DNA from 3 places in the Nocardioides sp. cx-173 genome. Region 2 is predicted to be linked to each of the others. Evidence: predicted binding sites of a transcription regulator. Region 2 holds the regulator's gene; each other region holds the start of a gene.
The links. Region 2 encodes LexA, which represses DNA repair genes until DNA is damaged. Its sites were predicted from a motif close to TCGAACANNTGTTCGA; they were not measured.
Positions count from the first base shown of each region.

Region 1: a site for LexA is predicted at 1,997-2,012, ahead of LQ940_RS04310 (alpha-ketoglutarate-dependent dioxygenase AlkB). Genes of this name have one in related genera too.
Region 3: a site for LexA is predicted at 3,457-3,472, ahead of LQ940_RS10320 (DUF222 domain-containing protein). Genes of this name have one in related genera too.

Region 1 covers NZ_CP088262.1:908,590-918,330, forward strand. The annotation lists gene LQ940_RS04300 (LemA family protein) at 1-378, shown strand, start outside; gene LQ940_RS04305 (aldo/keto reductase) at 451-1,314, opposite strand; gene LQ940_RS04310 (alpha-ketoglutarate-dependent dioxygenase AlkB) at 1,361-1,975, opposite strand; gene LQ940_RS04315 (ABC transporter ATP-binding protein) at 2,089-2,865, shown strand; gene LQ940_RS04320 (ABC transporter permease) at 2,871-5,399, shown strand; gene LQ940_RS04325 (GntR family transcriptional regulator) at 5,476-6,189, shown strand; gene LQ940_RS04330 (hypothetical protein) at 6,217-6,576, opposite strand; gene LQ940_RS04335 (copper homeostasis protein CutC) at 6,659-7,369, shown strand; gene LQ940_RS04340 (DUF4031 domain-containing protein) at 7,366-7,626, shown strand; gene LQ940_RS04345 (HD domain-containing protein) at 7,567-8,205, opposite strand; gene LQ940_RS04350 (oxygenase MpaB family protein) at 8,252-9,112, opposite strand; gene LQ940_RS04355 (carboxypeptidase-like regulatory domain-containing protein) at 9,149-9,741, opposite strand, start outside.
Region 2 covers NZ_CP088262.1:596,436-606,176, reverse strand. The annotation lists gene LQ940_RS02855 (vitamin B12-dependent ribonucleotide reductase) at 1-1,274, opposite strand, end outside; gene nrdR (transcriptional regulator NrdR) at 1,431-1,937, opposite strand; gene LQ940_RS02845 (mismatch-specific DNA-glycosylase) at 2,226-2,735, opposite strand; gene LQ940_RS02840 (hypothetical protein) at 2,850-3,203, shown strand; gene LQ940_RS02835 (LysM peptidoglycan-binding domain-containing protein) at 3,299-3,559, opposite strand; gene lexA (transcriptional repressor LexA) at 3,970-4,683, shown strand; gene LQ940_RS02825 (MXAN_6640 family putative metalloprotease) at 4,694-6,247, shown strand; gene LQ940_RS02820 (ATP-dependent DNA helicase) at 6,316-8,286, opposite strand; gene LQ940_RS02815 (ROK family transcriptional regulator) at 8,337-9,494, opposite strand.
Region 3 covers NZ_CP088262.1:2,127,694-2,137,434, forward strand. The annotation lists gene treZ (malto-oligosyltrehalose trehalohydrolase) at 1-331, shown strand, start outside; gene LQ940_RS10310 (DinB family protein) at 328-816, shown strand; gene LQ940_RS10315 (CoA transferase) at 900-2,144, shown strand; gene LQ940_RS10320 (DUF222 domain-containing protein) at 2,168-3,391, opposite strand; gene LQ940_RS10325 (hypothetical protein) at 4,137-4,715, opposite strand; gene LQ940_RS10330 (universal stress protein) at 4,804-5,712, opposite strand; gene cydD (thiol reductant ABC exporter subunit CydD) at 5,740-9,060, opposite strand; gene cydB (cytochrome d ubiquinol oxidase subunit II) at 9,057-9,741, opposite strand, start outside.

The sequences.
Region 1 (9,741 bases), 310 kb from region 2:
GCGCACGAGAAGGGCGTCTTCGAGGAGGTCACGCGCGCCCGCGCCGCGGTGCAGACCGCGGCCGCCGGCAACGACGTCGCGGCGAAGGCCGCCGCCGACGCCGCACTCCAGGAGTCGCTGGTGCGGGTCAACGCCGTCGCCGAGGCCTACCCCGATCTCAAGGCCAACCCCAGCTTCCTCGAGCTGCAGACCCAGCTCGCCGAGACCGAGGACCAGATCTCGTCCGCGCGCCAGGAGTACAACGACGCCGTCGCGACCCTCAACAGGCTCGTCCTCACCATCCCGTGGATGTTCCTCACCGGGATCGCCGGCGTGCACAAGCGCGAGTTCTACGACGCCCCCGAGGGTCAGCAGGCCGCCCCCGCCGTCGAGTTCTGAGCGCCGACCCGTCAGCAACTGCACGAAAAATGCGCTGACCCGTCAGAAAGTTTCTGACGGGTCAGCGGTTCGTCAGGCGACCTGGGTGAGCTTCTGGAACTCCGCGTCGGTCAGCTCGATGTCGGCGGCGGCGACGTTCGACTCGAGGTGGGCGACGCTCGAGGTGCCGGGGATCGGCAGCATCACCGGCGAGCGGCGCAGCAGCCAGGCGAGCGCGAGCTGCGATGGCGTGGCGTCGTGCTCCTGGGCCGCGGCGGCGAGCGGCCCGTCCTCCCGTGAGAGCTCGCCGGTGGCCAGGGGGAACCACGGGATGAAGCCGATGCCCTGCTCCTCGGCGTACTCCAGCAGCGGCTCGGCATCGCGCTTGACCAGGTTGTAGAGGTTCTGCACGGTCGCGATCGTGGCGACCTGCTGCGCGGCCTTGGTCTGCTCGACGCTCACCTCGGACAGGCCGATGTGGCGGATCTTCCCCTCCTCCTGCAGCTTCTTGAGCTCCCCGACCTGGTCCTCGAGCGGTACGACGGGGTCGATGCGGTGCAGCTGGAAGAGGTCGATCGACTCGACGCCGAGGTTGCGCAGCGAGAGCTCGGCCTGCTGGCGCAGGTACGCCGGCACGCCGACCGGCGTCCACACGTCCGGCCCCTGGCGGGTCAGGCCGGCCTTGGTCGCGATGACGACGTCGTCGGCGTAGGGGTGCAGCGCCTCCCTGAGCAGCTGCTCGGCGACGACGGGGCCGTAGGAGTCGGCCGTGTCGAAGAACGTCACGCCCAGCTCGACCGAGCGCCGCAGCACCCGCACCGCCTCGTCGTGGTCCTTCGGAGGTCCCCACACCCCGTCGCCGGTGAGCTGCATGGTGCCGTAGCCGAGGCGCACGACCGGGAGGTCGCCGCCGATCTGGAAGGTGCCGGACGCTGCTGCTGTCGTGGTGGTGGTCATGGTGGTCTGCAACCGGGCGGGGCCCTGGGGTGTTCCCCCCGCGAGGTCAGAACACGTTGAGCGGCCGGAACTGCACGGACATGCGCGGCCCGGCGTGCGCCACCTTGGGGACGGCGTGCTCCCACGTGCGCTGGCAGCTGCCGCCCATGACCAGCAGGTCGCCGTGGCCCATCTCGATGGCGAGGGAGTCGCCGCCGCCGCGGGGGCGTAGGTGCAGCTTGCGCGGGTCGCCGACCGAGACGATCGCGACCATCGTGTCCTGGCTGCTGCCGCGCCCGATCGTGTCGCCGTGCCAGGCGACGCTGTCGCGCCCGTCGCGGTAGTAGCAGCAGCCGGCCGTGCGGAACGGCTCGCCGAGCTCCGGCAGGTAGTGCTCGCTGAGCGCGTCGCGCGCCTCCTCGAGCATGGGGTGGGGGAGGGCCTCGCCGATCATGTAGGTGTGGACGAGACGGGGCACGTCGACGACGCGGTCGTACATCTGGCGCCGCTCTGCGCGCCACGGCACGGCGTCGACCATGGTCGTGAAGATGTCGTCGGCCTCGGGCACCCACGAGCGGAGCACGTCCACCCAGGCGCCTTGGCTCAGGGTGCGGCGCTCGAGCCCTTCAAAGGACGCGAGCCCGTGCGGCGGCGCCGCGAACAGGGAGGTCTGGAAGTCCATGGGGACACGATACGCGATCCATCGAACACGCGTTCGATGCTGTGCGTGGTTTGCCCCCACGCCCGGACGAAAGGCCCTGGCGGTCGGCCGGTGCGGCGCGAGAGGGTGAGGCCATGACCGACGCCCCCCTCGCCGGTGCCGACGCGACGGCGTCGCGGCCGCCCGCCGCCCGCGTCCAGCACCTCACCAAGACCTACGGCTCCGGACAGGCCATGGTGCGCGCGCTCGACGACGTCAGCCTGGACATCCACGCGGGCGAGTTCACCGCCGTCATGGGGCCCAGCGGCTCGGGCAAGTCGACGCTGATGCACCTGTGCGCGGCGCTCGACACCGCGACCAGCGGCAGCGTCGTCATCGGCGACCGCAGCCTGGAGCACCTCTCGGACAAGGAGCTCACCCGGCTGCGCCGCGACGAGATCGGCTTCGTGTTCCAGTCGTTCAACCTGGTGCCGACGCTCACGGCGAAGGAGAACATCCTGCTGCCGCTGTCGATCGCCGGCCGCAAGCCCGACTCGGCCTGGTACGACGAGGTCATCGCGACCGTGGGTCTGGGCGACCGGCTCGGTCACAAGCCCAACGAGCTCTCCGGCGGCCAGCAGCAGCGGGTCGCCGTGGCCCGGGCCCTGGTCAGCCGCCCGCGGATCGTCTTCGCCGACGAGCCGACCGGCAACTTGGACTCGCGCTCCGGCGCCGAGGTGCTCGAGCTGCTGCGCAGCAGCGCCGCCGACCACGGGCAGACGGTCGTGATGGTCACCCACGACCCGGTGGCGGCGGCCTACACCAACCGCGTGGTGTTCCTGGCCGACGGCCGCGTGGTCGACGAGCTGCGCGACCCCGACCGCGAGCAGGTCCTCGAGATCATGGCCCGCATGGCCGAGCCGGGGGCCTGAGCGGCATGTGGCGCGCCTCCCTCAAGAGCCTGCTCGGGCGCAAGGTCCGGCTGCTCATGAGCACGTTCGCGATCGTGCTCGGCGTGGCGTTCGTCGCCGGCTCGCTGATCTTCTCCGACACCTTGAGCCGCAGCTTCACCGCGCTGTTCGCCTCCACCGTCGGCGACGTGGTCGTCCGACCGGTCGGCGGTACGACGGCGAGCGGCTCGATCTCCGCGCTCACCCTGCCCGGGTCGCTGGTCGAGGAGCTGGGAGAGGTCGACGGGGCGGACCGGGCCGACGGCAACGTCACCGCGCTGGGCGTCTACGTCGTCGGCGACGACGGCAAGGTCATCGGCGGCCTCGGCCCACCGGCTCTCGGCGGCAACTACACCACCGCGCCGGCCGCCGGTGGTGAAGGGCTCACCCTGGTCGAGGGGCGCGAGCCGCGCGGCCGCGACGAGATCGTCCTGGACGAGACCACGGCCGAGAACGGCGGCTACGAGGTCGGCGACACCGTGCCGCTGCTCCTGCCGCGGGGGCTGAGCAAGCTCACCGCGACCCTGGTGGGCGTGGCCGGCTTCCCCGACGGCGGGTCGTTGAACGGCGCCACCTTGACCATGTTCGACACCCGGACCGCGCAGGAGCTGTTCCTCGACGGCGAGGACGTCTACAACGACGTCTGGGTCACCGCAGAGGACGGCGTCTCCCAGCAGGAGCTGCGCGACGCCGTCGCGAAGGTGCTGCCGGAGGAGACCGAGGCGGTCACCGGCGACGAGGCGGCCGACGAGTCGGCCAGCGACCTGCTCGAGGCGATCTCGTTCATCACCACCTTCCTGCTGATCTTCGCCGGGATCGCGCTGGTGGTCGGGTCGTTCCTGATCATCAACACCTTCTCGATCCTGGTCGCGCAGCGCAGCCGCGAGCTGGCGCTGCTGCGGGCGCTCGGCGCCTCGAAGCGGCAGGTCGTGCGCTCGGTCCAGCTCGAGGCGTTCGTGCTCGGGTTGCTGGGGTCCACGCTCGGCCTCGGGCTGGGCGTGCTGCTCGCCATGGGGCTGCGCTCGCTCTTCGCGCAGTTCGGGCTCGACCTCTCCGGTCAGCCGATGATCTTCGGGTGGCGCACCGTGGTCGCGTCCTACCTCGTCGGGGTGCTGGTGACGATGGCGGCGGCCTGGCTCCCGGCCCGCCGTACCTCGCGGATCTCGCCGGTCCAGGCCATGCGCGACGACATCGCCCTGAGTGAGAGCTCGATGACCACCCGCTTCATCCGGGGGGCGGCCCTCGGCGTGGTGGGGCTGGTGGTGCTCGGCCTGGGCCTCTTCTCCGGCCTGCCGTATGGCGGTCAGATGGTCGGCGCCGGGGTGCTGGCGATCCTGCTGGCCGTCGCCGCGATGAGCCCGGTCCTCTCCCGGCCGCTGCTGTCGGCGGCTCGCTCGGCCTATGCGCGGCTGTTCGGCTCGATCGGCAACCTGGCCGGGCAGAACTCCCTGCGCAACCCGCGCCGGACGACCGCGACCGCGTCGGCGCTGATGATCGGCCTGACCCTGGCCTGCACGATGGCGATCGTGGGCGACTCCGCCAAGGCGTCGGTCGACAAGTCGGTGGAGGAGAGCTTCGTCGGCGACTACGTGGTGAGCAACGTCTTCGGGGGCGAGTTCAACCCGGCCATCGCCGACCGCATGGCGCAGCTGGAGGGGGTCGACGCGGTGGTGCGCCAGCGCTACCAGTTCCAGGACTTCGGGGGGCAGGGCATCTCCGCCATCGACCCGGCCACCGCCGACCGCCTCGAGCTCACCGTCACCGAGGGGGACCTGGCCGACTTCACCGACGGGACCGTGATCGTCCAGGAGTCCCACGCCGAGGACGAGGGCCTCGAGGTGGGCGACGAGGTCGAGGTCGAGACGCCGGCCGGGAAGCGGAGCTGGCCGGTGGTGGCCGTCTACGAGGACAACCCGATCGTCTTCCTGCCGGTCGTGACCACCCTGACCACGATGGAGGAGGCCGGCTACGAGCCCGCCGACAACGCGGTCATCGTCTTCGCCGAGCCGGGCGCCGACGACCTGCAGGCCGGCCTCGACGCGATCGTCGAGGAGCTGCCGATCGTCACCGTCAAGGACCAGGCGGCCTTCGCCGAGGAGCAGCGCGAGCCGATCGACCAGTTCGTGCTGATCATCTTCGCGCTGCTCGGCCTCGCGCTGGTCATCGCGGTCCTGGGGATCGTCAACACCCTGGCGCTGTCGGTGATCGAGCGCACCCGCGAGGTCGGGCTGCTGCGCGCGATCGGGGTGTCGCGCTCGCAGCTGCGCTGGATGATCACGCTGGAGTCGGTGGTGATCGCCGTGCTCGGGGCGGTGCTCGGCGTGGTGCTCGGGGTCGGCTTCGGGGTGGCGCTGATGTACGCGCTGCGCGACGAGGGCCTGGAGGTGATCAGCGTGCCGTACGGCCAGCTCGCCGTGTTCCTGGTGCTGTCGGTCGTGATCGGGATGCTGGCGGCGGTCTTCCCGGCCCGCCGAGCGGCCCGACTGGACGTGTTGAGGGCGATCGCCACCGAGTAGCGGGTCCCGCCGCAGGTCAGCGCCCTAGTGCCGGATTCGGGGGACGCGAGGGCTCGCCACGTCCTAGTCTGAACAGGTGGAAGAAGCGCTCCTGGTCGATGGACGGACGCTCAAGCACGTCCAGGTGCGCGAGTACGTACGGGCCCTCGTCACCGGCTCCGCGCCCGGCTCCCCGGCGCCGTCGGAGCGCGAGCTCGTGCACCGCTTCGGGGTCGCGCGGATGACGGTGCGCCAGGCGCTGGACGCGCTGGTCGCCGAGGGCCTGCTGGAGCGGATCCCCGGTCGCGGCACGTTCGTGGCCCGGCCCCGTCAGGCGGTCACCCGGATCTCCGGCTTCACCGAGGAGATGACGCGCCGCGGGCTCCTCGCGGAGTCGCAGACCCTCCTCGCCCGCCGCGAGCAGGCCGGCCCGGGGGTCGCCCGGGCCATCAACGTCTCCGAGGGCGACGCGGTCATCCACTGGCGCCGGCTGCGGCGCGGCGACGGCTCGCCGGTCTGCGTCGAGGACGCCTACCTCAACGAGATCCTGCTGCCCGGCTTCCTGCAGAGCGGCATGCCCACCAGCCTGTACGACGCCCTCGGCCAACGCGGCCTGCGGCCCACTTGGGCCGAGGACTCCATCACCGCCGACCGGCCCACCGTCGAGGAGTCCTCCCTGCTCGAGCTGCCCGCCGGCGGCGTCGTCCTGCGCCAGTCGCGCCGGGCGCTGTCCGGCGAGAAGATCGTGATGGTCTCGCGCTCGGTCTACCGCGCCGACCGGTTCACGATGTGGGTGCAGCTCGGCGGCTGAGCGCGCTTGTGCGCGGCCGCGGGCCGCTCAGCTCTCGCCGAGGTGCCCGAGCGCGGCCACGACCCGGCCGGTCTCCTCGCACACCCACACCGGGTCGGGACCGCCGAGGTCGGGCTGGATGTAGAGCGAGTGGACCGGTCCGTCCTGGCAGCTCAGGCACAGCGGCCACCGACCCGAGTGCTCGAACAGCGCGTCCTGCACGTCCTGGGCGACCAACCCGGCGACGTACACCTCGCCCTCGGGCCACTGCTCGGCCCACCACCGGCGCGAGGCGCACGCGTCCTCCAGAGCGGACACGGCCTCGCGAGTGGCCACGCGGCGGGCCTGCAGATCGGCGAGCACGCGGGCGCGGGCGTCGAAGTACAGGGCGTCGTCCACGGACCCCATTGTGCCGACGGGCCAAGCAGCCCGGCCGTACGACCTGTTGCGCCTCCCCGGGATGCGGCCCAGGGGCGCCTAGCATGCCCCTATGAGCAGAGGGCTCCTCGAGGTCGCCGTGCTCCACGCGCGCGACGTGCCGGGCTGCGAGCGCGGCGGTGCGGACCGGCTCTCGCTCGCCGTCGAGGGTGAGGGTGAGGGCCGTACGCCGGACCTGGCCACCGCCGCCTCCGTCATCCGGGCCACCGAGCTGCCGGTGCGAGTGATGCTGCGCCTCAACGACACCCTCACGACGACCGGCGGCGAGTTCGTGCGCCTCGTCGGTCTGGCCGAGGAGCTCGTCTCCCTCGGGGCCGAGGGGGTCGAGTTCGGCTTCCTGGACACTGACCTCGAGGTGGACGTCGAGACCTGCCGCGCGCTCGCGACCGCGCTGCCCGGGGTCCCGTGGACCTTCCACCGTGCCATCGACCAGGTCCTCGAGCCGGCCCGCTCCTGGCGCCGCCTGACGGCCGGCCTGCCGGGCCTGAGCGCCGTACGCTCCGGGGGCTCGCCGCAGGGCTTGGCCCACGGGTACGACGACCTGCTCGCCCTCGCGGAGGCCGACCCCGACGTGGCGCGGCTGCTGATGCCGGCCGGGGGCCTGCTGCCCGAGCACGTGCCGTGGCTGCTGCGCGCGGGGGTCCGCCAGCTGCACGTCGACGTCCAGGTGCGCCCCGGCGCGACCACCCGCTCCTACGTCGACGCCGACTTCGTGCGGTCGTGGCGGCTGATCCTCGACGACGCGGCGTCCCGCTCGGCATGACGGTCCTGATCGACCCGCCCAACGCGGCGGGCCACGGCCGGCTGTGGTCGCACCTGGCCAGCGACGCCTCCTACGACGAGCTGCACGAGTTCGCGCGGGGGCTGGGCATCCCCGAGCGCGGCTTCGACCGCGACCACTACGACGTGCCGTCGCAGTGGTACGACCGGGTGGTCGCCGCCGGCGCGGAGCCGGTCAGCTCACGCGAGCTGGTCGCCCGGCTGATCGCCGCCGGGCTGCGTCGCCGCAAGCCGCGCTAGCTCCGCCTCGACGTTGGCTCGCGCGGGACCCTCCCAGCGCTCCTGGGCGTAGGCGGTGTGGAAGAGGTGGGGCTTCGAGAGCAGGTCGTGCAGGACCGCCCGCCGACCCGCGACGAACACGTCCTCGGGGAGGTGGGCGTAGTCGACACGCACGGCCGCGACGTAGTCGGCGTAGCGGGCGTCGTCGGCGGCGAGGATCCCGAGATCGGCGTCGGACAGCGCGCACCCGGCCCGGTCGTCCGGCTCCGGGCGATGGGTCTCGGTCAGCCGCACCAGCCGCGCCACCTCGTGGACCAGGGGCGCGTCGACGAGGTCCGCCAGCGCCATCTCGGCCCACACCGCCGAGCGCTCCTCGGCGTCGCGCTCGCCGTCGTAGACCGCGTCGTGGAACCACGCGGCCAGCACCACCGGCACGCGCTCGTACGTCGCGCCGTGGGCGGCCAGCTCGTCCAGGCGTCCCAGGACCTCGGTGAGGTGCCGGGTGTCGTGGTAGCCGCGCGCCGGGTCGGCGTAGGCGGCGAGGAGCTCGTCGCGCAGGCGGGTGTCGCCGGTCAGGGGCCAGGCCGAGAGGAGGTCCACCCGGACAGTCAAACAGGCATCGCCCACCGGCGCTTGACGCGCGGCGTCAGGAGGCGCGCGGCGCGCCCATCGCCCAGCGGATGGCCCCGGTGGCCGCGGTGCCGAGCGCGCGCACGACGGTCCGCTCGGAGACCGGCAGCCACGGCAGGCGGAGGGGACGCCGGGTCCAGCGCGGCATCAGGCCCACGGCGGCCGCGACCAGCACGCCGTACGGCGCCCGCGCGGCCAGCGGCAGCGGCGGCTTGAGCATCAGGAAGCGCACGGCCTCGCGCGCCTCCGGCGTCCCGCGCAGCTCGGGTTCGTAGGCCGCGAGCGCGTCGGCCAGCTCGGCCTCGGTCAGCGGCGGGTCGACGACGCCGAGCCGGCGTGCGACCTCGGCGGTCTGGGCGACGTACTCGTCGCGCCCGGCCTGGTCCAGCGGCTTCTTGCCGTAGACGGTGTGGGCCCGCAGGAAGCTGTCGACCTCGGCCACGTGCACCCAGCGCAGCAGGTGCGGGTCCGAGGCGGCGTACGGCGTGCCGTCCGGCATGGTGCCGACGACCCGCTCGTGGATCCTGCGCACCACGTCGACCGCCTGCTGGGCGTCCTCGGCGGTGCCGAACGTGGTCACCGCCAGGAAGCGGCTGGTCCGGTTGAGGCGGCCCCACATGTCGCCGCGGAAGCCCGAGTGCTCCGAGACCGCCCGCATCGCCGCCGGGTGCAGCGTCTGCAGGAGCAGCGCGCGGATGCCGCCCACGAACATGGACGCGTCGCCGTGCACGCGCACGATCGCGCTGTCCGCGGCGAACCACCGTGGCCCGGGCGTCCCGTGGATCCGCGCCGCGTGCCTGGCGCCGTCGGGTCCGGCGACCCTCAGGAAGAGCGCGCTGCCGAGCCGCTCGCGTACCTCGCCCACCGTCGCCACCATCCGACCATCGTGGCAGGGCCCACAAAGGCCGTGGGGCTACTCGACGCGTGGCAGCGCGATCGTGCCGAGGGCCCGGTCCTGGTTGGCGGCGATGTCGAGGTCCGCGATGACCTGGGTCTGGTAGTTCGGGTCGTAGGGGTGGTCGATCACCAGCCGCAGGGCCGACTGGGCGCGCAGCTGCCCGCCCGAGAGGAAGGCGCCGGTCTGGGACGTCGTGGTCTCGTGGAGCAGCTGGCCGGCCCGGTCGTAGAGCCGCACGCGGGCGCCCTGGATCGCCGCCCCGCCGTCACCGCGCACGACCTGGCCCACGAAGGCGCCGCCGCGCTGGGTCAGCCGGAAGCTGCCGAAGGCGCCGCGGCCGGGCCGCACGTTGCCGTTCGTCACCGCTCCGGTGCGGCCGAACCACCGGCCGACGCCGGGCATGACGAGCTTGTAGCGGCCCGGGAAGACCCCGGGGAAGGCGACCGAGCCGCCGGAGAACCGCACCGTCCAGAACTGACCGCTGCGCCGGCTCACCGCCGTGGCGTAGCCGCTGCCGCGCAACGGCTCGCCCCCGGCGTACAGGTCGACGCGCAGCTCACCGCCCTTGCGGTTCAGCGCGATGCGGACGTGGGCCGGTGTGCGGGCGG
Region 2 (9,741 bases):
GTGTCGCCGATCGCCTCGGTCGGGAAGTCGGCGAAGCAGATCGAGATGTCCATCGCGGTGATGATGAACTCGACGGCCTTCGCGAACAGCGGCGCGTCGAAGGTGTCGTCGTCCTTGAGGAACTTCAGCAGGTTCAGCGAGGCCAGGTTGCACGAGGAGTTGTCGAGCGACATGTACTCCGAGCACGGGTTGGACGCGGTGATGCGCCCGGTCTCGGGGTTGGTGTGCCAGTCGTTGATCGTGTCGTCGTACTGAAGGCCGGGGTCGGCGCACTCCCACGCGGCCTTGGAGATCTTGGTGAACAGCTCGCGGGCGTCGATCATCTCGATGACCTCGCCGTTCTTGCGGCCGCGCAGCGCGAAGTCGGTGCCGTCCTCGACGGCGCGCATGAACTCGTCGCTGACGCGCACCGAGTTGTTGGCGTTCTGGTACTGGACGGAGGTGATGTCGGCGCCGCCCAGGTCCATGTCGAACCCGGCGTCGCGCAGGGCGCGGATCTTGTCCTCCTCGCGCGCCTTGGTCTCGACGAACTCCACGATGTCGGGGTGGTCGACGTCGAGGACGACCATCTTGGCCGCGCGGCGCGTGGCGCCACCGGACTTGATGGTCCCCGCGGAGGCGTCGGCACCGCGCATGAAGGAGACCGGGCCGGAGGCCGTGCCGCCGGAGGAGAGCAGCTCCTTGGAGGAGCGGATGCGCGAGAGGTTCAGGCCGGCACCGGAGCCGCCCTTGAAGATGAAGCCCTCCTCCTTGTACCAGTTGAGGATCGAGTCCATCGAGTCGTCGACCGAGAGGATGAAGCAGGCCGAGACCTGCTGCGGGGACGCCGTGCCGACGTTGAACCAGACCGGGGAGTTGAAGGAGAAGTACTGGTGCACGAGCAGCCAGGTCAGCTCGTGCTCGAAGATCTCCGCGTCGGCGTCGGTGGCGAAGTAGCCGTGCTCGAGGCCGGCCTTGGTGTAGGTCTTCACGATCCGGTCGACGAGCTGCTTGAGACTCCACTCACGCGCCTCGGAGCCCACCGCGCCGCGGAAGTACTTGGTGGTGACGATGGTGCTGGCGTTGACCGACCAGAAGTCGGGGTACTCCACCCCGCGCTGCTCGAAGACCGTGGCGCCGGTCTTCCAGTTGGTCTGGACGACGTCGCGGCGCTCCCAGGTGAGCTCGTCGTAGGGGTGGACGCCCTCGGTGCTGAAGACACGCTCCAGGGTGAGGCGCTTGCCGGTGACGGCGTCGCCCGCACCCCTGCTCGTGCCGCTGACGGTCTCGGTCATGGTTCTCCTCGTGCTTCCTGGGCTGCTGAGTGGAGGGCTGCTTCGATTGTTGCGGGGAGCGCCGACAGCCTCGACGGGCTCGACTCCTCGAGTTGGGGCGCTCGAATTGGTGCGCCCGGCAGGCCGCTTCCCCACGACCTGCCGGGCGGATCTAGGTCAGCCGCTGGGGGCTGAGTGGGCGAGCTCGGCCGGGGAGTCCGGGACGGCTCGCTCGGCCCGCAGGCTCGCGATCTCGTCCTCGAAGTCGTCGGCCGACTCGAAGGCGCGGTAGACGCTCGCAAAGCGGAGGTAGGCCACCTCGTCGAGCTCGCGCAGGGGCTGCAGGATGGCGAGCCCGACCTCGTGGGCCGGGATCTCGGCGGCACCGGACAGACGCAGGGCGTCCTCGACGGCCTGACCCAGGCGAGCCAGCGCGTCCTCGGTGACGGGACGACCCTTGCACGCCTTGCGGACGCCGGAGATCGCCTTGTCGCGGGTGAACGGCTCGGTGGCGCCGGAGCGCTTGAGCACGGTGAGCTGCATCTGCTCCACCGTCGTGAAGCGCTTGCCACAGCCCCCGCCCTCGGCGGAGCAGGTGCGCCGACGGCGGATCGAGGAGCCGTCGTCGGAGACCCGCGAGTCCAGGACCCGGGTGTCGGTGTTGCGGCAGTACGGGCAGTGCATCGGGCCCTCCTCTCGCGGCTGTGGTCTGTGGAAAACAGGTGGCTCCTTGTGGATAACAAGCGCCGGCCTGTGAGTCATCCCGGTCTGGCTGTGTGCGGAGACCCCTCGGCCTGTGCACTAGATGTGGATAACTACATCGTTGTAACTACTAGATGTTGTGGAAGCGTACGCCCCGGGCGCCGGGGCACGCAAGTGGGTCCGCGCAATTGGGGGGAGCCAACTCGCCCCGGGGATGTTCCTGCAGGTCAGAGCGGTGCCCCGCCCCGAAAAGTCCCGAGCATGGTGGGCTCACGCGCGTGTCGGCAGCTCCGCGAGGGCCGCGAGGTCTCGCCACCAGGCGATCCGGGTGGGCCGTCCGTCGTAGTCCCTTCGCTGGTTGGCGCCACTGGTGCCCGGCAGCACGAAGACCTGGGCCTCCCCGACGTACCAGTCGGCCACGCCGAGCCCTGGCCTGGCGCGGCCGAGCGCCCGGGCGGCCTCGTGCGCGACCCCCTTGGAGGTGAAGGCCAGCCACTCCGGCGCCCAGCGCTCGACCTTGTCCACGAGCTCCTCGATCTCCACCCAGCGCGGGTCCCAGTGGCCGACCAGGTCGGTGAGGCCCAAGCCCAGCTCGACGACCGTGTGGTCCTCCTCGGGGCGCAGCCGGCGCGGGGCCATGCCGCTGAGGTGCAGCGACTCCCAGAAGCTGTTGCCGGGCGAGGCGTAGTAGTGGTCGCGGGTCTTGGTGCTGGCGGCGCCGGCCAGGCCGCAGAAGACGACCACCGGGTCGGGGCCGACGATGTCGGGAAGGACCTCCATGCCGCCCGGTGCCCACTGCGGCCTCGAGACAGACGTCGGGCAGACGACGAGCACAGGACGAGCAGAGGACGGGGCGGGTAGGACGCCGGCCGGGCATCAGTCACAATGGCCCGCGTGAGCCAGGGAAAGCGCGCCGGGTCGCGCCGGGGCAGCAAGCCCAAGCGCGGACTGCGCCCCGCGCTGCTCGGCTACGCCCTCGCCGTGACGATCAGCGTGCTGGCCTGGGGCTACCTGGTCTACGCCGCCATCGACTTCGGGGGTCAGGCACGCGGCGGCGACGGGCAGGCCTGGACCTTCCTGGGACTGGCGTCCCTGGGCGCCGTGGCCTGCCTCTTCCTCGGGCTGATCCTCGCGGCCCGCCTGCTTCGGGCGCTGGGCATCACCCAGCCCCCGCCGCCCCAGGCGCCGAGCACTCCGGTCGAGTCCGGCCCGCCGGCGAGTCCCGGCGGGCGGCGCGCCGCGCGATAGAACGCCGCAGAGGGCGGGACCACCGGGTGGTCCCGCCCTCTGTCTTCCCCGGTTCGTCAGCCGGGGTCGAGGCGGCTGACGACGTCTGTGTGGTGCTAGCCGGCAGGAACGACCAGCTCCTGGCCGATCGAGACCATGCTCGAGTCGAGGGCGTTGAGGCGCGTGATCTCGTCCATCATCGTCCGGGTGTCGCCGTCGTCGGCGAGGTCGGAGGCGATGTCCCACAGGGTCTCGCCGGCACCGACCATCACCACTCGGGTGGGCTCCGGGGTGCCGGGGCGCTCGGTGGCGACCGAGCCGGACGCCAGTGCGAACCCGACGGTCAGGACGACCGCCAGGGCGAGCAGGAGGACCACCAGCCGGCCGCGTCGGGTCAGTCGCAGGGTGCTGCACTCGCTGTCTCGTCGGGGCAGGCTGCGCGGAGCACGAGCCAGTGCCGGAGACGGTGTGACAGACGGGGCAACAGACGGGGCGGAAGACAGGGTCATCGTGCTCATTAGGACCTCCTGGGGAAGTGGCGGTCAGCCTCGGGTCTTGCGTGGAGCTCATGTCTAACGGCGAGCACCGACAGTGACTGGCGAGACGGTGTCGATCACATGTCCGATCACATGTCCGATCACACGTTCGATCGAACATGTGATCGACAGTAGAGCACCTGTTCGAACGAAATCAAGACCCCAGGCGAACATTTGTTCGAACGTCTGGGCGCGACACGCCGTTCGAACAGGTGTTTGAACAACGCCGGGTTTGGTGGGACCCTCGACCCATGGCCAAGAAGACTGTCTCCGAGCTGCCCGACGGACCCCCGGACGCCACGGGGCTCACCCCGCGACAGCTGCGGGTGCTGGCGACGATCAAGGACAGCATCGAGCGGCGCGGCTACCCGCCGAGCATGCGCGAGATCGGCCAGGCGGTCGGCCTGACCAGCAGCTCGAGCGTCGCCCACCAGCTCAAGACGCTGGAGGAGAAGGGCTTCCTCAAGCGCGACCCCAACCGGCCGCGCGCGCTCGAGGTCTTCCTGCCCGAGGTGATGGCGGCCCGGCGCTCGATGAGCAGCGCCGAGGAGTCCTCCTACGACGAGACCGGGATCGGTGACGTCGCCCCGGCGCCGACCAACGTGCCGCTGCTGGGCCGGATCGCGGCCGGCGGCCCGATCCTGGCCGAGGAGACCTTCACCGACGTGTTCCCGCTGCCGCGCCAGCTGGTCGGCGAGGGCGAGCTGTTCCTGCTCGAGGTGTCCGGGGAGTCGATGATCGACGCCGCGATCTGCCACGGCGACTACGTGGTGATCAAGCGCGAGCAGACGGCCCAGAACGGCGAGATCGTGGCCGCGCTGATCGACGGGGAGGCCACCGTCAAGACCTTCCAGCGCAAGGACGGCCAGGTCTGGCTGCTGCCGCACAATGAGGCGTTCGAGCCGATCGACGGCACCCACGCGACCATCCTCGGCAAGGTCACCGCGGTCCTGCGCCGCATGTAGGGTCCCCAGGGTGCCCCCCCTTCACGCTCGCCGAGCACCCCTGCCCCTCCTCGCCCTGGTCGCCCTTGTCGGGCTGCTCGCCACGCTGCTGACCGCGCCCAGCGCCACGGCGCGGCCCGACACCACCGGGCGCGGCAAGGCCGCTGCCGCCCAGCCGAGCGCCGCCGAGCGCGCGCTCACCCGCGCCCAGCAGGTCCTGGACGGCTCGCGGCGCGGCGACGCCACGCTGGCGCTGCGCGACCTCGCCCTGCGTCTCGACGAGCTCGACGCGGGCGACCGCGCGGCCGCGCAGCGCGTGCTCGCGCGTCCCACGGGCGGCAAGGACGAGGACAGCTACGGCACCAACCCGGTGTCCACTCAGTGCTCCGACGTGGTCTGCGTGCACTGGGTCCAGAGCGGTCCCGAGGCCACGACCGCGACGTACGCCCAGACCACGCTCGCCACCGCCACCGCGGTGCACAAGCGCTACGTCGCCGCCGGCTACAAGGCCCCGAAGCCCGACGCGGGCAAGGGCGGCAACAGCCTGCCCGACATCTACATCGCCAACATCGGCGACCGCCGCCTCTACGGCTACTGCACCACCGACGAGAAGCGGCCGTTCAAGGCCCCCTGGGACCGCTACGCCTTCTGCGTGGTCGACAACGACTACCAGGCCTCGGAGTTCCCGACCAACACCCCGCTCGAGAACCTCCAGGTGACCGTGGCGCACGAGTACTTCCACGCCGTCCAGTACGCCTACGACTTCGCCGAGGACGGCTGGCTGCTCGAGGCCACCGCCGCGTGGGTCGAGGACGAGCTCTACGACGGCGTCGACGACAACCGCCAGTACCTCGCCGCGAGCCCTCTGCGCCAGCCGCGCAAGTCGATGGACCAGTTCGACCCTGCCACCGGCTACCACTACGGCGTGTGGATCTTCTTCCGCTACCTCGGCGAGCGCTTCCCGGCCAGCCAGGGCGGCCTGCCCACGATCGTGCGTGACATCTTCCGTCGCGCCGACGGCAGCGGGGCCGCCCGCAAGGACCAGTACTCCTGGCAGGCGGTCTCCAGCGTGCTGCGCGCCCGCAAGACGACGCCCGAGAAGATCTTCACCGCCTTCTCCGCCGCCAACCGCCGCCCGGTCAAGACCTACTCGGAGGGCGCGGCCTACCGCAAGGCCCCGCTCGCCGGCAAGGTCCAGCTCGCGAAGCGTCAGGTCACCCGCCAGGTGCGGCTGAGCCACCTCAGCTCCGCCACCTACCGGGTCACCCCGGGTCGGGCCCTCAAGGGCCCGAAGTGGAAGCTGCGGGTCTCCCTCGACATGGCCCCGACCTACCGCGGCTCCCAGGCGGTCATCACCCTCTACCTCAAGAACGGCACCCAGCGGGTCACCACCGTCAAGCTGAACAAGCAGGGCGACGGCAGGAAGGCGGTCGCCTTCGCCCGGGGCAAGGTCTCCTGGGCCGAGGTGACGCTCGCCAACGCCAGCGGCCGCTTCGCCTGCTGGAAGCGGACGTACTTCTCCTGCCAGGGCGTCGCCAAGGACGACCGGCTGCAGCAGCGCGTCACCTTCCGCGCCGTCAAGTAGCCGGCGGTGAACGCCGGGTAACGACCCGGCGTTCACCATCGCGGGGGCTGGGACGGCGTCGCGCGGGTCTAGGTCGTGCTGCTCGCCAGCCGGGTGAGCGCCTTGCGGACCAGCGCCGGGTCGGTGGTGGTCCACATCGGCGGCAGGCTGGCCTTGAGGAAGCCGCCGTAGCGGGCCGTCGCCAAGCGCGGGTCGAGGACGGCGACGACGCCGCGGTCCTCGGTGGTGCGGATCAGGCGGCCGGCGCCCTGGGCCAGCAGCAGCGCGGCGTGCGTGGCGGCGACCTGCATGAACCCGTTGCCGCCGGCCGCGTCGGCGGCCTTCTGGCGCGCGCTCATCAGCGGGTCGTCGGGCCGGGGGAACGGGATCCGGTCGATCAGCACGAGCTGGCAGGTCTCGCCGGGCACGTCCAGCCCCTGCCAGAGGCTGAGGGTGCCGAAGAGGCAGGTGTGCGGGTCGCCGACGAACTGCTTGGCGAGCTCGGGCAGCTGGGCATCGCCCTGGGCGAGCGTGGTCAGGTGCGGCAGCCGCTCGCGGACGTGCTCGGCGGCGGCCTCGGCCGCCCGCCGGCTGGAGAACAGCCCGAGGGTGCGGCCGTCGGCGGCGTCGACGAGCTCGCAGATCTCGTCGAGCTGCGCCTTGACCAGACCGTCGCGCCCCGGCGGGGGCAGGTGCCGGGCGACGTAGAGGATCGCCTGCTGGCCGTAGTCGAACGGCGAGCCGACGTCGATGCCGACCCACGGCAGCGCGCCCTTGCCGCCACCGACGGCGGCGCCGTCCAGGATCCGCTCCGAGGGCTTGAGGCCGACGCTCGAGGCCAGCGCGGAGAAGTCGCCGCCGAGCATGAGCGTGGCCGACGTCATCACCACGGTCTTGTCGGTGAGCAGCTTGTCGCGCATCTGCCCCCACACCTGCAGCGGCGCGACGCAGAGCCGCGGCGGGATGCGCTCGGTGCCCTCGGCGAGCCAGAGGACGTCGGCGTCGGAGCCGGCGGCCATGCGCTCGGCGGTGGCGAAGACGTCCTGCACCGACCCGCGCGCCTGGGTGCGACCGGCGTCGGCGTCGCCGTCACCGTCGCTCTTGGGGTACGCCGACAGGCAGGCGCGCGCCGCGTCGCGCACCAGCACCAGCGCGTCGGCCAGCTCCTCGGGCACCCGCTCGAACCGACCGGGGCGCGCCTCGGCCGTCGCGTCGCGCAGGGCACCGGCCGCGTCGGCGAGGTCGTCGGCCTGGGGGCCCTCGACGTGGCGCTGCGAGCGCCGCGCGGCCCGCTCCACGTCGGCGGCCGTCAGCTCGTCGGTGGCCGCCTGGGTCACCCGGGCGGTGAGCTCGTGGGCCTCGTCGATCACGACCACGTCGTAGTCGGGGATCATCGGCACCCCCTCGATCGCGTCGATCGCGAGCAGCGAGTGGTTGGTGATGACCAGGTGCGAGCGGTGCGCCTTCTCGCGGGCCAGCTCGGCGAAGCACTCCTGGCCGAACGGGCACTTCGCGGCGCCCAGGCAGTCGCGGTGGCTGACGCTGACCTGGCGCCACTCGCGGTCGGTGTGACGCGGGGCGGAGTCGCGCTCGCCGCTGCCGCCGTCCTTGGCCTCCTCCTCGGCCCAGGCGCGCAGCTCGAGGACCTTCTGGCCCTGGGAGCCGGCCGGGAGCTCGACCAGTGCCCCCTGGTCGTCGGGGACCCCCTCGCGGATGCGGTGCAGGCAGGCGTAGTTGGAGCGGCCCTTGAGCACGGCGTAGGAGGTGTCGACGCCGGGCACGTCCTTGACCGCCTCCACCAGCCGCGGCAGGTCGCGCTCGACCAGCTGGTGCTGCAGGGCCAGGGTCGCGGTGGCGACGACGACCCGCTCGTCGTGGAGCAGGCTCGGCACCAGGTAGGCCAGCGACTTGCCGGTGCCGGTGCCGGCCTGCACGAGCAGGTGCTGCTTGGTGGTCATCGCCGTGGCGACCGCCTCGGCCATCGCCACCTGGCCGGGCCGCTCGGAGCCGCCGAGCGCGCTCACCGCCGTCGCGAGAAGGGCGGCAGGCTGCTCGGACACCCGAGAACCCTAACCGCGCCCGGCGACAGCCGGTCCGGCCGTCCCCAGGCTCACGGCAGCGCCAGGCTCCGCGCCTCGATGTGGTCGGGCGAGAGCGCGTGCGCGATGGCCAGCGCCGCGGCGCCGAGCACGCCGGCGCGCTCGCCGGCCTGCGCGGTGACGATGCGCAGGTGCTCGGTGGCCAGGGGCAGCGAGCGCTGGTAGACGACCTCACGGATGCCGGCGAGCAGGCTCTCGCCCGCGTCGGCCAGCGAGCCGCCGACGACGATCACCGCGGGGTTGATGACGTTGACGAGCACGGCCACGACCTCGCCGATGTCACGACCGGCCTGCCGCACGACCTGGACGGCGAGCGGGTCGCCGCCCTGCACGAGCGCCACGACGTCCTGCCCCGCGCCGACCTCGGCCCCGGCCTCCCGCAGCGCCCGGGCGATGGCCGGCACGGCCGCGACGGCCTCCAGGCAGCCGTGGTTGCCGCAGCGGCAGGTGACCTGCTCGGCGCGGTCGATCCGGACGTGTCCGAGGTCGCCCGCCGTACCCTGGGCGCCGCGCTGGAGCACGCCGCCGGAGATCAGGCCGGCGCCGATCCCGGTGCTGATCTTGATGAAGACCAGGTCGTCGACGTCGGGCAGGTGGGCGTGCTGCTCGCCCAGGGCCATGATGTTGACGTCGTTGTCGATCAGGACCGGTACGGCGAACGCGCGCTGCACCCGCGCCGGGACGTCGTAGCGGTGCCAGCCGGGCATGATCGGCGGGTTGATCGCCCGGCCGGTGTCGTGCTCGACCGGGCCGGGCAGCCCGATCCCGATGGCCGCCAGCTCGGCAAGCGTGCGCTGCTGCTCGACGAGCATCTCCGCGACCACCTGCTCGACCCAGCCCAGCACGTGCTCCGGCCCGCTGGCCACGTCCAGGTCGGCGCGACGCTCGGCCAGGATCCTGCCGGACAGGTCGGCGATCGCGGCGGTGGCGTGGGTGGCGCCGATGTCCACCCCGGCGACGACCCAGGCCCGGGGGTTGAGCGCCAGCAGCGCGGGGGGCCGCCCGCCCGTGCTGACGCCGTCGCCGTACGGCGCTACCAGGCCCATGCGCATCAGGATCTCGATCCGTGCGGCGACGGTCGAGCGGGCCAGCCCGGAGGCGTCGGCGAGCTCGGCCCGGGTGCGGGGGCGGCCGTCGCGCAGGAGCTCGAAGACGTCGCTGGTCCGCACCGGCGCAGTGTTCCACGCCCGCGGTTCGGGGCAGCCGGAAAGCAACTTCTGCTAGATCATCGACGAAAGCCGTGACGTCTGACACAGTGGCGCGGTGGGCTCCGCGCCGCGTGCGACGCCACGCTCCGCGAGCGGGGGTCGACACGTGCTTCGGTCCCGAACGGGTCGGGACTCGAGAGAGGGAGATTCGTCATGTGCTTCGGGTATGACGGTGAGCAGGCACTACAGCGCTCCTTGGCGCAGAAGG
Region 3 (9,741 bases), 1.5 Mb from region 2:
CCGCTCCAAGCTCGACTGGTCGCAGCTCGAGCACGGCCGGCACGCACGGATCCTCGACGTCTACCGCCGCCTGGCCTCGCTCCGTCGGGCCCTTCCTGAGCTGACCGACCCGTCGTTCATGCGGACGGCCTGCCGCGCCGACGAGGACGCCCGCACGTTCGTCATGGAGCGCGGAGCCGTCACCGTCGCCGTCAACCTCTCCGAGGAGCCGCGCGTCCTGGACGTGCGCGACGGCGAGGTCCTCTTCATGACCGAGTCCGGCGCCGACCTCGCCGACGGGCGGCTGACCCTGCCGGGTCACGCGGGGGCGTTGGTACGTTCGCCCGCATGACCTCGTCGGCGCCACTGAAGGACCAGCTCGAGGAGTTCCTCGACCAGCACCGCCAGGGCATGTACGACAGCCTCGACGGGCTCACCGAGGAGGAGGCGCGCCGGTCGCTGGTGCCGTCGCTGACGACCCTGCTCGGGCTGGTCAAGCACGCCACCTTCGTAGAGCGGGTGTGGTTCGACGAGGCCGTGAGTGGACGCTCTCGGGCCGAGATAGGCATTCCCACGACCGTCGAGGAGTCCTTCGCGCTTGAGCCGCAGGACACCGTCGAGTCGGTCCGCGCGGCGTACACCCAGGCCTGCGCAGACTCGCGGGCGGCCGCGGCGCCCCTGGACGTCGACGGCGTCGTCACCGGCAACCGCCGCGGCCCGCTGCCGCTGCGCTGGGTCTACCTCCACATGCTGCGCGAGATCGCCCAGCACTGCGGCCACGCCGACATCCTGCGCGAGCAGGTGCTGGCCTCGCGTTCGGCTGACTCCGGCTCCTGAGACCGGGTGTCTCATGCGCCGGATGCCCTCAATGAGAGGGTCCGGTCGTGAAGCTAACTCCCAGATGCTGGTGGGACGGTCCGTTGGACGTCGAGAACCTCGCCGCGGACGCGGTGGAAGACGTCGCGCGTGCTGTCGCCGAGCTCTCAGCCGCACGAGGTCGTCCGGTCGACGTGAGCACGAGCCCTGAGCTCATCGCCGGTTCGTTCGCCGCGGTCGACCACCTGCGCGTCGCGGGGCGGACTCCCGCAGGATGGGCACCCTTCTCCGGTTTTGTGCAGGCCGACGACGGATGGGTGAGGCTGCACGGGAACTACCCCCACCACAGCGACGCGGTCACCAGTGCGCTCGGAGTCCTTGACCGCGCCCAGCTCGAGGAGGTCGTTCGTACTATGCCGGCGGACGACGTTGCCGCAGCGATCACGGCAGCCGGCGGTCTTGCCGTCGTGGTGCTCAGCGAACAGCAATGGCGCGCGCACGAGCATGGCCGGGCCACCGCTGCTGATGCCTGGACCGAGGTCGACGTGGGCGCGCCGCGCCCGCTCGTGGCAACGGGCAGCGAGCCACTCACCGGGATCCGGGTCCTCGACCTGACCAGGGTCATCGCCGGCCCGAGCTGCACCCAAGCGCTCGCCTGCCTGGGCGCCGACGTACTGCGCATCGACCCCCCTGCACGCCCCGAGCTGCTGGAGCAGTTTCTCTCCAACGGGATGGGCAAGCGCTCGATCGAGGTCGACCTCACCACGGACCTGGACGTCGTCCGATCCGAGCTCCTCCCGCAAGCCGACGTCGTGGTGCTTGGGTATCGACCGGGGGCGCTGGCCCGATTCGGCCTGGATCCAGCGACGTTGCAGCACGACCGCCCAGATCTCGTCATCGGTTCGCTCTCCGCGTGGGGGGAGCATGGCCCATGGGGCACGCGTGCCGGTTTTGACTCGATCGTGCAGGCCGCCACGGGCATCGCCGACCTCTACGCGGACGGCGCCGGTCGCCCCGGCGCCCTACCGGTGCAAGCCTTGGACCACGCGACCGGCTACCGACTGGCCGCCGCCCTTCTCGACCTCCTGAGGGCTGGGCACGGCGGGGTGGTTCGTGCGAGCTTGCTCGGCGCGGCACGCACGCTCCTGGAGCAACCACGCAGCACTGCCCCTGCGGGGGCCGCGCCCTTGCCGGCACCCCCGACCCACATGGTGCCTTCGCCGTATGGGCCGCTGACGGTGACACCATTGCCCTTCACGGTGAACCACGAGCACGTGGTGAAGGCCGTTGCTGGCTATGGCGAGGCCGCGCCGCGCTTCGATAGTGCCCTCGATCCACACGATCTGTGAGGTAGCGACCGTCTCGAAGCGCCTCACTCGCGCTTGGTGAAGGCGACTTTCCCGCCGGGGAGGCGGGTCATGTCGTAGTGGGGGTGGTGGGCCAGGGTGTGGTGGCGTCGGCAGAGCAGGGCGGCGTCCTGGACGGTGGTGTGGCCGCCTTCGGACCAGGGGGTCAGGTGGGCCTCGCACCAGGCGGAGGGGCGTTCGCAGCCCTCGGTGTAGCAGCCGCCGTGCTGGACCGCGAGCGCGATCCGCTGGGCCTTGGTGTGGAAGCGGGCCTTGCGTCCCAGGTCGAGGACCTGGGACCTGCCACCCAGGACCACCGGGATGACCCCGGCCTGGCAGGCCAGCGTGCGGGCCAGGGCGGGGCTGATCCGGGTGCCGGTGTCGAGCTGGGCTGCCTTCAACCCACCCATCAAGGTCTCGAGGGTCATGGTCACCACGACGGTGGCGTCGAGGCCGCCGGAGGTGGGGAGCCGGTCGGTGGGGTAGCGCTCGAGGTAGGCGATGAACGCCAACCCCAACCCGTGCGGGGTACTGCCTTCGCCGCCGGCCTGGGGGTTCGCGAGCGCGCCGAGCTGCTTGCGGAACCGGTCCGCGACATGGGTGGGGATCTGGAACCGGCCGTAGGTGGTGCCGTGGCCGTCGTCGTGCATCGTGAGCCGGGCCTTCTGCTCGGCACGCCGTTCTTCGGCTTCGAGGGCCTTGGCTTCCTGGGCCTCGCCGATCTCGGGGGCGAGGACGTCGAGGATCCGTCTGCCCAGGATCCGCAAGGCTTTGGCGTCGTGGTGCGCGGCCTGAGCCAGCAGGTGAGCGCGGGCCTCGGAGCGAACCTCGGGCTGCAGGTCCTCGGGTAGGGCGTCGACTGCTTCGACGATGACCTGGGCCTGGTCGGTGAGGATCACGCCTCCCGCGAGCGCCTCGGCGACGGTGTGATGGTGCTCGAGGGCTTTGGCGAGCTTCATCGCTGCGGCGGTGTCGCGTTGGGTCTGGCGGGTGGTGTTGGCCCAGTGGACCGCGGTCGTGGTGGCGCCGGTGTCGAGGCCGACCTGGGTGGCGTCGGCATGTGCGGCCAGGCGCAGCGTCAGCTCATCGGCCTGGGCGCGCAGCCGGGTCGCGTCGGCCAGCGCCTGGGCGGTCTCGGTGGGGGTCATCGCCCACACCGGGGTCTGGTTGAGGTCGGCGACCTGCTCACGCAGCCGTGCCACTCCGGCGGCCACGGGGTGGCTCGCGGTGGGGGCGGCGGGGCTGCTCATAGGGCTACTCAAGCAGGTGCCACCGACAGTGGGTGGGTCGAGAATCCCCTTTATCCACAAGGGATCTGAGCACTTTTTCGACCATCTTCGCGGGGTGGTCTCGAGGCTCGCTTCGCTCGCACCTCGACCACCGAAGGAGGCCCTCGGTGGTCGAGGTGCGAAGGCGCCCGCGTGCCCCTTCGGTGGTCGAGGTGCGAAGGCGTGCAACGCCTGAGCCTCGAGACCCGGTGACCCGAACGTCGTACCCCGGGGCTGCTTGTTGGCTTACGGGGTCTCGAGGCTCGTCGCTGGCGCTCCTCGCACCTCGACCACCGAAAGCCCTCGGTGGTCGAGGTGCGGAGACGCCCTGGCGCCCCCTTCGGTGGTCGAGGTGCGAAGGCGCCCTGGCGCCGGTGACCCGGTGACCCGGTGACCCGGTGACCCGGTGACCCGGTGACCCGACCGGCGTACCCCGGTGCTGCTTGTTGGCTTACGGGGTCTCGAGGCTCGTCGCTGACGCTCCTCGCACCTCGACCACCGAGACGGCGCGGGCCCCTTCGGTGGTCGAGGTGTGAAGGCGCCCTGGCGCCTGAGCCTCGAGACCCTGTGGTGACCTGAACGTCCTACCCCGGGGCTGCTTGTTGGCTCACTGGGTCTCGAGGCTCGTCGCTGGCGCTCCTCGCACCTCGACCACCGAAAGGGCGGTGAGGGTCGGGATGCAGAAGAGCCCGCCACCTCGAGGAGGTGGCGGGCCGGGGGAGGGGGATCAGCGGAGGACGGGGTGCTTCTGGACGAAGTCGGTCTTGTTCCAGACCTTGCCGAGTCCCCAGGTGGTGCCGGCGCCGAGGGCGGTGAGGGCGACCAGGGTGATGGCTCCGAGGATGTGCTCGTCGATGAGGGGGTTGGTCTCCGGAGGAAGGGCGACAGTCCACATCATCACGTAGAGCACCGCGCCGGCCGCACCGGCGGCGCGCATCCCGATGCCGAGGGTGAGGGCGAGGCCGATGCCGAGGAGGCCGAGCATGAAGCCCCAGTCGGCGAACCAGGTGCCGGCGATGGAGTTGTAGAAGCCCTTGAAGGGGCCGTCGGCGCCGAAGGTCAGGAAGCCCTCGGTGGGGCTGCCGCCGTTGATGAACGCCGCGTCACCGAAGCGGTCGAGCTGACCGGCCTGGTCGTAGCCGGTGTGGAAGCCGAGGGCGAGCAGCTTGTCGAAGAAGGCCCAGAGGAACGTGAAGCCGAAGCCGATGCGCAGGGCCGCCAGCGCCTTGCGGGCGAAGGGGGTCTGGACGACGTCGATCTCGGCCAGGACCTGGTGGTCGTGAGCCGGGCGGTGGATGGTGGTCATGGCACTGCTCCTTCTTGCTTTCCTTGAGTGGTCTGTTGTTGTTGTCTTCAGCCTGCTCGCACGGCGATCCGGCCGCGAGAGGCGATGGTCATCGGTACCGCGGGACGTTGGTCCCAGCGAGGATCGGAGCCACGGGAACGACGGCCACGGGGCACGCCGCGTGCTCCACGACGTTGGCGGCGACCGAGCCCAGCAGCAGGTTGCCGATCCGGGATCGGTCGTGCCGCCCCACGACGACGAGGTCCAGGTGCTCGGCCTCGGCGAGCAGGGACGCCGCAGGCTGGCCGCGGGAGATGACCTGCTCGACGTGGACGTCGGAGTAGCGCTCGGCGAACCCGGCGAGCGACTCCGCGAGCCGCAGCCGCGCGTCCTCGCCGGCCGGGTCCGACTTCGGGAGTGCGTGCGGGCGGGTGCTGCCGGCGATGGAGTCCCAGACGCTGTGCAGGACGGTCAGCGGCAGGCGGTGGCTCGAGGCGAAGCGGAAGGCCTGCTCCAGGACCGGCGCGGAGTCGGCGGTCCCGTCGTCGCCGACCAGCACGCCCCGGCGGACCAGGCCCGGGTGGTGGGGGCGGACGACCACGACGGGACAGGCGGCCTCGCGGGCGAGGCCGACGCTGACCGATCCGAGCAGCACGCTGCGCACCGGGCCGTGGCCGCGCGAGCCCACGACGAGGAGGGCGGCGTGCTCGGCGAGGTCCAGCAGCGCCTGGCGCGGGTTCGCCGTGCGCAGCGCGGTGTGCACCGACAGGTCGGGGTGCAGGGTCACCAGCCGGGTCCGCGTGGCCTCGACGAGCTCCCGACCGGCGACCTGGAGCTCGTGGATCACCGTGCCGGCGTAGGGGTCGACATCGAGGAGGATGCCGGTCCCGTGGGCGAGCACCAGCGGTCGCCCGGTCAGGTGCGCCTCGTGGGCAGCCCAGGCCACCGCGCGGTCGGAGTGGTCGGAGCCGTCGACTCCTACGACGACGGCGCCTGCGGGGAGCGAGTTGGTGTCCATGCTCTCGACCCTGACTCCCCGCACGGGTCAGCGGGAGCGGCGGAGGACCCGACCCGGGGGGACCAAGGACCCGAGCTCGACCGTGCGGTCGACCAGGTCCAGGCCGACCGGCTCATGGGTGATCCACAGGACGCTGCGACCGTCAGGCGCGCCCAGGACCTCCGCGGCCAGCTCGACAGCGGTGGCGTGGTCGAGGTGGGCCGTCGGCTCGTCGAGCACGAGCACCGGCTGGTCGGCCAGGATCGAGCGGGCGACCGCGAGCCTGGCCCGCTCGCCCCCGGAGACCTGGGCGTGTCCGTCGCCGAGCCAGGTGTCGAGCCCTTCGGGAAGGGCATCCAGCCAGGGGCCGAGCCGGGCGCGGCGCAGCGCCACCTCGACCTCGTCGTCGCTCGCCGAGGGTCGCGCGAGCCGGACGTTCTCCACCAGGGTCGTCGCGAAGAGGTGGGGGTCGTCGTCGACCAGGCCCACGCGGCGGCGTACGTCGTCCAGCGCCAGGTGGTCGAGCGGCTCGCCGCCGAGCGCCACCTCGCCGCTGGACGGGTCGAGGAAGCGCAGCATCAGCGCGGCCAGGGTGCTCTTCCCGGAGCCGCTCGGACCGGTCACGGCGACCCGGTCCCCGGGCGCGAGGTCGAAGGAGAGACCCTCGACGCACGGCTCGGCGTCCCAGCCGACGCTCACCTCGCGGACCGTGACGGCCGACGACTCCGGCAGCGGGTGACAGACGGTGTCCCGAACCGCGGGAGTACGGCGGTCGAGGAGCCGCAGGCGGGCCGCCGCGGCGTCGGTGCGGGCGGAGAGGGCCCCTGCGTCGGCGACCATCGTGGCGGGCTCGGCGAGTGCCAGGGGGACGAGCACCAGCAGGGCGGCCATCGGCGCCGACAGCCGCCCCTCGGCGACCGCGGGGGTGGCGAGCCAGGCCATGGCGGCCACGCCGGCACCCGAGGACACGAGGACCGCGCCGCGCGCCGCACCCAGCCACCGAGCAGAGCGCACACCAGCGCCGGTGAGGCGACGGCCGATCCTGGAGACCCGGTCGACGGCGGCCTCGGCGGCGCCCCACATCACCAGCTCGGTGGCGACCTGGGCGCTCTCGACGACCGCCGCGGAGAGCTCCGCGCGCAGGCCGACGGCGGACCGCTCCCGCCGGCCGGCCCCGAGCCGGGCAAGCGCGAACCCGGCACCGCCGCCCACGAGTGCCGTGGCCACGACGACCGGCACGGCCGCGGGGAGCACGAGGGCGGTGACCAGCGTGGTGAGCACGACGACGCCCACGTAGCCCAGGATCGGCAGCCGCACGCGCAGCTCGCGGTCCACGACGCTGTCGACGTCGTCCACGATGGACGTCAGGACGTCACCGCGGCGGCGGCCGAGCCGACCGGGGACCAGCGGCACGATCGCGTCGTAGACCCGGACCCGGCGCTCGGCCAGCATCCGCAGCGCGGTGTCGTGGGAGCGCAGGCGCTCGGCGTAGCGCAGCACCGGGCGCGCCAGGCCGAAGAGCCGGACGCCCACCACGGCCACGAGCAGGGTCAGGACGGGGGGCTGCGTGGAGGCCTGCACGATCAGCCAGCCAGCGGTCGCCGTCAGTGCGACGCCGGAGGCCGAGGCGAGCGAGCCGAGCGCGACGCTCGTCCACAGCGCGGCCGGGCGCGCCGGCTCGACCTCGTCGTCCGCGGGCGCCAGCGCGGGCTGACGCCGCCGCGCGGCGCGGGTCTCGGGTGCAGGGGCCGGCGCGGCTGCGGTCGCCGGTCGAGTGAGCGTCAGCACGTGGTCGGCGAGCGCCACGACGGCCGGCCGGTGCGCCACGACGAGGACCGCCGACGTGCGGCCGAGCGAGACGATGGTGTCGGCGATGACCCGCTCGGTGAGCTCGTCCAGGTGGGCCGTCGGCTCGTCGAGCAGCACCCAGGGCCGGGCGGCGAGCACCACGCGCGCGAGGGTGAGGCGGGCGCGCTCGCCCGCGGACAGGCTGCCGCCGTCCTCGGAGACCGGGGCGTCCAGCCCGCCGGGCAGCAGCCGCACGCGCTCCGCGAGGGCCACCTGCTCCAGCGCGGCCCACAGCGCGTCGTCGGAGGCGTCGGGCGCGGCCAGGCGCAGGTTGTCGGCCACGCTCCCGGCGAGCAGCACCGGGCGCTGGGGCAGCCAGGCCACCTGGTCGCGCCAGCCCGGGCCGACCGGCGTCCCGCCGATCGTCACCGAGCCCTCGGTCGGCACCAGTCCGGCGACGGCCGCCAGGAGGGTGGACTTGCCGCAGCCCGACGGACCGGTGACCACGGTGACGCCCCGCGCGGGCACGATCGTGCTCAGCTCGGCCAGGGCCGGCTGCGTGCGTCCGGGGTAGGTGACGCTGAGGTCGCCGACGACCAGGTCGCCCTCGCCGTACGACGTGGACGGGGTCTCCTCGGGCGCGGACTCGAGCAGCTCGGTGACCGCCTCGAAGGTGGCCACGCCCTCGGCGGCCGCGTGGAACTCCGCACCGACGCGCCGCAGGGGCCAGTAGGCCTCCGGGGCGAGCAGCAGCACGAACAGCGCGGTCTCCAGGCCCACGTCGCCGTGCGCGAGCCGCACCCCGATCACCACGGCCACGAGCGCGACGCTCAGCGTGGCGACCAGCTCCAGCACTGCGGAGGATGCGAAGGCCAGGCGCAGCGTCGCCTGGGAGGCGCGCCGGTAGCGGTCGGTCACCCAGGCGATGCGTGCCGACTGGGCCCGCGCCCGCCGATGGGCGACCAGCGTCGGCAGCCCCTTGACGACGTCGACGAAGTGGCCCGACAGCGCGGCCATGGCGGCCCACTGCTCCTGGGCGCGGTCGCGCGTGGCCAGGCCGACCAGCGCGCCGAAGACCGGCACCAGGGGCAGCGTGAGCGCCACGATCAGCGCGCTCCACCGGTCCTGGGTCGCGATCACGACCAGGGTCAGCAGGGGGAGCACGAAGGCCAGGACCGCCGCCGGCAGGTAGCGCGTCAGGTACGGCTCCGCCGCGGCCACGCCGCGGGTGGCGAGCACCGACAGCTCGCCGGAGGAGCCCACGCCGGTGCAGGCGGCGTTGCGCTGGAGCACGACGCGGACGACCGACTCGCGCAGATGGTCGCCGACCTTGGCGGCCGCGCGCGCGGAGAGCACGTCGGAGGACCAGGACACCAGCGCCCGGGCGGCGAACAGCGCCAGCACGGCCACCGTCCAGCGCGTCAGGGCCTCGTCGCGCACGACCGCCACAACCAGGCCGGTGACCGCCCAGGCCTGGGCGATCACCAGCACCGCACCCACGACGCCCGAGGCGACGACCCCGATCAGGGGCCGCGTCGCGGGCGCCAGGTACGGCCGCAGCCTCGGGTCGGTGGGCCTCACCGGCCGGTGGGGGTGGGCAGGGGAGCGGGGATGTGGTCGACCGAGATGCGCCGACGGAACACCCAGTAGGTCCACGCCTGGTAGGCCAGGACCAGCGGCGTGAAGATCACCGCGACGACGGTCATGATCTTGAGCGTGTACGCCGTCGCGGCGGCGTTCGTGGTCGTCAGCCCGGTCCCGTCGGCGAGCGTGGTCGGCATCACGTCGGGGAACAGGGCGAGGAACAGGCCACCGACGCCCAGGCCGATGGCCAGGAAGGTGCCCACGAAGGACCACCCGTCGCGGCCCGACAGCACCGCCAGCAGGCCGAGGAGCAGCGCGACGGCGGCCGCGGCGAACGCGACGGCCGAGGCGACGGTGCCGGTGTCGAGCTGGGTCCAGCCCAGGAAGACGACGGTCACGACCGCGGCGGCCGCGCCGAGCCGGATCGCCAGCCGGCGGGCGTGCTCACGCACCCGGCCGGAGGTCTTCAGCGAGATGAAGACCGCGCCGTGCGTGAGGAACAGCAGGAGCGTGGTCGCCCCGCCGACGAGGGCGTAGGGGTTGAGCAGGTTGAAGAAGCCGCCGGTGTACTCCATGTCGGCGTCGATGGGCACGCCGCGCAGGATGTTGGCGAAGGCGACGCCCCACAGGATCGCGGGCACGACCGAGCCGATGATGATCGCGAGGTCCCACCGGCCC